DNA from 2 places in the Vibrio sp. R10-SF1-ISO8 genome. Region 2 is predicted to be linked to the other one. Evidence: predicted binding sites of a transcription regulator. Region 2 holds the regulator's gene; the other holds the start of a gene.
The links. Region 2 encodes PurR, which represses purine synthesis genes. Its sites were predicted from a motif close to TNANGNAAACGTTTNCNTNA; they were not measured.

Region 1: a site for PurR is predicted at 1,332-1,351, ahead of AC6R00_RS19030 (NCS2 family permease). Genes of this name have one in related genera too.

The regions. Positions count from the first base shown of each region.
Region 1 covers NZ_JCBDHL010000021.1:225,838-229,016, reverse strand. Annotated here, with positions in the region: gene AC6R00_RS19030 (NCS2 family permease) at 22-1,311, opposite strand; gene vcdP (small protein VcdP) at 1,791-1,877, opposite strand; gene AC6R00_RS19020 (aminoacyl-histidine dipeptidase) at 2,343-3,179, shown strand, end outside.
Region 2 covers NZ_JCBDHL010000018.1:185,521-188,699, forward strand. Annotated here, with positions in the region: gene torD (molecular chaperone TorD) at 52-699, shown strand; gene purR (HTH-type transcriptional repressor PurR) at 911-1,918, shown strand; cyclic di-GMP riboswitch class I at 2,063-2,149, shown strand; gene AC6R00_RS14165 (TfoX/Sxy family DNA transformation protein) at 2,283-2,873, shown strand; gene AC6R00_RS14170 (TVP38/TMEM64 family protein) at 3,025-3,179, shown strand, end outside.

The sequences.
Region 1 (3,179 bases), on a different contig from region 2:
ACGAAATCGCTAAAGCGAAAACTAAGCCACTAAATACTTAATGATGAATACTGCTGATAGTACCCATACACTGATTGATACTTCGCGACCACGGCCACTCAGTAGTTTGATTGCAGCGTAAGAGATAAAGCCAAGCGCAATACCTTCTGCAATTGAGTAAGTCAGCGGCATAAGTAAACAGGTCACGACAACAGGTGCCGCTTCTGTTAAGTCGCGCCAATCAACACTAACCAGCCCAGACATCATCAGAATAGCAACATAGAAAAGCGCACCTGCCGTTGCGTACGCTGGAATCATTCCAGCAAGTGGCGAGAAAAACAGAGCCAGAAGGAATAGTACACCAACGACAACAGCAGTCAGGCCTGTACGCCCACCAGCGGCAACACCAGCCGTGGACTCAACATAAGAAGTGGTGCTTGACGTACCAATCATTGCGCCAACAGATGTCGCAGTCGAGTCAGCAAGTAGCGCTTTGCTTAGACGAGGCAGTTTGCCATCTTCTTTAATCAGGTTCGCTTTTGTCGCAACACCCACCAAAGTACCTGCAGTATCAAACAGATCGACAAATAGGAAAGCGAACACAACCGAGATCATGCCAACTTCGAAAACGTCAGCAATGTTCATTTGCATAAAGGTCGGAGCAACACTTGGTGGCGCTGACATAATACCGCCCCATTGAACGTCACCAACGATCAAACCCAATGCGGTGATCGCTAGAATCGCAATCATTACCGCGCCACGAACACCACGGTAAACCAAGCCAATCGTTAGGAAGAAGCCTAATGCCGCTAAGGCAGGTTGCAGGCCAGTGATATGACCAAGACCAACTAACGTTGCTGGATTATCAACCACAATGCCTGAGTTTTGTAGGCCAATAAACGCAAGGAACAAACCGATACCAGCCGAGATACCCGTACGTAATGACATAGGAATCGAGTTAATGATCCACTCACGAACCTTGAAAATACTCAAAGCCATGAAGATGATACCGGAAACAAAAACGGCACCTAAAGCGACTTGCCATGAATGACCCATACCAAGAACAACGCCATAGGTAAAGAAGGCGTTCAGTCCCATGCCAGGTGCTAGTGCAATTGGGTAGTTAGCAACGAAGCCCATGATGAAACAGCCAATCGCCGCAGCAAGACAGGTTGCAACAAATACAGCGCCTTTATCCATACCAGCGTCTGCAAGCATTGCAGGGTTGACAAAGATGATGTAAGCCATCGTCAAGAAGGTGGTCACACCTGCAATGATCTCAGTTTTGACGTTTGTGCCGTTTTCACTGAGTTTGAACAGTTTTTCGAACATAATCGAATCCTAAAAGGGTAAAAAGTAAACGGTTGCGTAATCGATTGGCTGGAATTATAAAGTCATCAAATAGTAAATTCCAGATAGAATTAAGACTCTAATCAATATTTCTGCTGTTCATTGCCGCTTTCAAACAAGGGCCAGATGATGACATAAAGAAAAATACTTTATATTTCATATAGTAAAATCATTGATGATTTGAATTTCAAAAAGGTGTTTTTTTATACCATGTCATAAACTTTCAATGGCATTTGGGATATTTATGCGTAAGGCAATATGAGTTTATGCGAATAAAATAGAGAGATAGGAGTTAGCGACAGGAAACCACAGAGTTTGTGGGCAAATTGTGAGCGCACTTTTGCTTAGATAAAAAAACGCCACTCAATTTGAGTGGCGGTTGAATCATGTCAGCGATAAAAGCTGTAAAAAAATTCCAATAATAGGGGTGAACAAACTGTTCGAGAGTCACAAGCTAGGGTTTAGTAACCGAAGCTTGTTGGGTAAGTAAAGCTGCCTGTGTAAACAGAGTTGTTTAGCCAGAATGCTGCACTTGGTAAACCTTTCATAACTATCACCTTCTAAATCAATTAAAACAGATTACAAATATTGATTTCTCGGTTCCTTGGAGGCGACAAATCGGACTCATCCTTTGAGCATTTTCTCTTCGCTTTCGAAGTTGGTTATAAATATACCCCAAAGAAATTTAATTACAAGCATAAAAGTGACAAAAGTCACAAAAAGTTCAAAAAATGACTTAGATCAAATGGATTTTGTAATTTAATTACAAATGTATCAATTTATTGTTTGGGTTTAGTACAAACGTCACCTCATCATTAACACATCCCGTGTCAATTAGAATCTACAATTTGTGATTACATCGAAACATTTGCTTGCCGCTTTTACTACACCCTTTAGTCAGGGAGTGCTATTCTGTGCTCCTCTACCCAATAGGTCAGATTTAGGTTTTTGTTCCAGATGAATAGCAAAAATCAAACACATAATCTGGCATTATTCTTTTTAAGGAGTCATCCGTGTCTGAATTCCATTCTGAAATCAGCAGCTTATCACCTGCTCCACTTTGGCAATTTTTCGATAAGATCTGTTCTATCCCTCACCCTTCAAAACACGAAGAAGCCCTAGCACAATACATCGTTGATTGGGCTAAAGAGCAAGGCTTAGATGTTCGCCGTGATCCTACAGGCAACGTTTTCATCAAAAAGCCAGCTACGCCGGGTATGGAAAATAAGAAAGGCGTCGTTCTGCAAGCACACATCGATATGGTGCCACAGAAGAATGAAGACACAGATCATGACTTCACAAAAGATCCGATTCAACCGTACATTGACGGTGAATGGGTAACAGCGAAAGGAACCACACTAGGCGCTGACAATGGTATGGGTATGGCATCTTGTCTTGCGGTACTGGCTTCAACAGAAATCAAGCACGGTCCAATTGAAGTGCTGCTAACGGTAGACGAAGAAGCAGGTATGACAGGCGCATTCGGTCTTGAAGCGGGTTGGTTAGAAGGTGATATTCTTCTTAACACCGATTCAGAGCAAGAAGGCGAAGTCTACATGGGCTGTGCTGGCGGTATTGATGGTGAAATGTCTTTCGATATCAAACGCGAAGCGCTTCCAGCAGGCTTTACAACTCGCCAGCTGATTCTAAAAGGTTTAAAAGGTGGTCACTCAGGCTGTGACATTCATACTGGTCGTGGCAATGCCAATAAACTACTTGCTCGCTTCCTAGCAGGTCACGCGCAAGAACTTGACCTTCGTCTTGTCGAGTTCCGTGGTGGTAGCCTGCGCAACGCTATTCCTCGTGAAGCGTTCGTAACGGTAGCAGTACCAGCGGAAAATGAAGCGAAG
Region 2 (3,179 bases):
TTCATTTTTATTAGTTACACTAATAGGTAGTTATTTTGGGAGTGATACCTAATGCAAGAAATCAAAGCATTCAACGAGAAACGTGCGGAAATTTATTGGTGGCTTTCAAGCCTTTACGCCAAGGAATTAACGGAAGAGAATCTGGAGCAGTACCATTCAGCTCAAATCCGCTCTTTCCTTACTGGCCTTGGCGAGAATGCCGCTCTTAAACCGTCGATTGATCGTGTCATTGATGCACTTAATCGCTTAATCGATCGCGAAGATGCGCAACTAGAGCTTGCCGCTGACTTTTGTGATCTATTTTTAAAGTCTGACCGCGACTCGGCACTGCCTTATGCTTCAATGTACATTGGAGACACAGGCCTGCTTAACGACAAGCCTGCCAAAGAGATGGAAGCATTAATGCTAGAGCATGGTGTAGCCGTTGATGAAAGCCTAAATGAGCCGGCTGATCACATTGCCATTGAGCTGGATTTTCTCGGTAACCTTATCATTCGCTCTAATGAACTTGAGCAAGAGCGTCATATTGAAGAGGCACTGATCGAACAAGAGAGCTTCATTCGTCAGCACCTTCTAAGTTGGACACCTAAGTTTTCGGCTAAGTGTCAAACGCTCGATGAATTCGGTTTTTACTCTGCGATCGCTTCTCTCACTGTGGCGTTCTTGGAGTTGGACTGCACATATTTAATCGGCGAATAGAGTCTGACAATGTGAACTGGCACAGGTCAGTTTGACGAAATATGTTTGCCCTAAGTCGGATTGCGGTCTAAAATCGTGACCGCAAACGATAAAAATGAACTATTCAAATACAAACCGCTAAATAAGAGCGGTTTTTGTGTTTCTGATACTTTCTGCCAACTTATTCTAAACTGAATATATTCTCGTGGCAGTCATCGACAGGACAAAATTTATGGCCACTATTAAAGACGTTGCTCGCCTTGCTGGTGTTTCAACAACCACTGTGTCTCACGTGATTAACAAGACACGCTTTGTTGCCGAAGCGACACAAGAAAAAGTGATGGAAGCGGTAACCGAGCTTAACTATGCACCGAGTGCCGTTGCTCGTAGTCTTAAATGCAACACTACTCGTACAATCGGTATGTTAGTGACGCAATCGACTAACCTATTTTTCTCAGAAGTTATCGACGGCGTAGAAAGCTACTGCTACCGCCAAGGTTACACCTTGATTCTGTGTAATACCGGCGGCATCTATGAGAAGCAACGCGACTACATTCGCATGCTGGCTGAAAAGCGTGTAGATGGCATCCTAGTGATGTGTTCAGATCTGACTGAAGAGCTGAGCGAAATGCTCGACCGCCACAAAGACATTCCAAAAGTGGTAATGGACTGGGGTCCAGAGAGTTCTCAAGCCGATAAGATCATCGATAACTCTGAAGAAGGCGGCTATCTAGCGACAAAATATCTGATCGAGCGCGGTCATACTGACATTGCTTGTTTAAGTGGTCACTTCGAGAAAGCGGCGTGTGTTGAGCGTATTAGTGGCTTTAAGCGTGCAATGGCTGAAGCTGATTTAACAGTAAACGAAGATTGGATTCTTGAAGGTAACTTCGAATGTGATACGGCGGTACTGGCTGCGGATAAAATTGTTGCGATGGATAAAAAGCCAACAGCCGTATTTTGTTTTAATGACACAATGGCGCTTGGCTTAATGAGCCGTCTACAACAGAAAGGCATTCAAATACCTCAAGACATCTCAGTAATCGGCTACGATAATATTGAACTAGCAGAGTACTTCTCTCCACCTCTAACAACAGTGCACCAACCAAAACGTCGCGTTGGTAAGAATGCCTTCGAAATTCTTCTTGAGCGCATTAAAGATAAAGAGCACGAAAAACGTGTGTTCGAGATGCACCCAGAAATTGTCGAGCGCAATACCGTTCGTAATCTAAATAAATAACCTTAAGTCAGACGCTTAGCTTGTAGTCGTACTATTGGCTAGGCGTATATCTCCCCTCTATTTATTGAACCAACATCACATTTATCCGATACAAACGTGATGTTCTGCGCAGATTTTATTTATTCTTAATGTGTTCGATTAATGCCACGAACAGGGCAAACCATTTCGAAAGGATGGGACGCAAAGCCTCCGGCCTTAAACAATTTATTGTCTGGTAGCGGGGTTGCCGATGGCGAATATGCAAACTGTCATACCGCTTTTACTTGCACTCGTATGACACCTTACTGACAATGTCTCTGCATAATTTTGCTAATCTCTCGGACCTGCATTGGTGGCGTATACTTATACACCGAGAAAACACAGCATGGATAAACCAATACTAAAAGACTCAATGCGTTTATTTGAGCAGTTAGGACATATTAAGTCTCGCTCAATGTTTGGTGGCTTTGGCATTTTTGCTGATGACACTATGTTCGCACTTGTCGTCAACGATAAACTACACGTACGCGCGGACGCGGCTCTCGCTAAACAGTTCAGGTCTCAAGGGCTAGAACCCTATGTTTACAAAAAACGCGGATTCCCCGTCGTGACGAAGTATTTTGCGCTTTGTGATGATTGGGCAGCTGACGCAAATAAAACGTTAAAGATTGCGAACGTCGCCTTAAAAGCAGCAAATCAAGAGAAGCAATGCCAATCGCAAGCGAAACCCAATCGTTTGAAAGATCTGCCTAACTTGCGGCTAGCAACTGAGCGCATGCTCAAGAAAGCTGGTATAGATTCGGTAGAGAATCTGGAACAAGTGGGAGCCGTACATGCGTTTAAAGCCATTCAGACTACACACTCTTCCGATGTAAACATCGAACTTCTCTGGGCTTTAGAAGGTGCCATTAAAGGGACACACTGGTCGGTTATCCCCCAAAGTCGCCGTCAGGAGCTGTTAACTCAAGTCAGCTAACCTAAAAAATAAATTTGTTTAAGAAGTCAGCCTTTGTGCTGACTTTTTTATTGGTTTTTATCTGCCATCTTGAAATTTGTGGCTTGCTTTCCCTGTCTTGTCTAGTAACACTAATAATTGATATCCATGAAATATGATGGAGCTGCACAACATGAATAAAAAGATCATCCTAGGAATTATTTTCGTCGCACTAATTGTTTTACTTGGCGTAAATTTTGGTCAGTATCTCACGCTAGAAAACGCGAAGGCGCAGCAAGCAGAGCTCTCCGCATTTATCGCAGATAACTTTACTATCGCCGCTGCTAG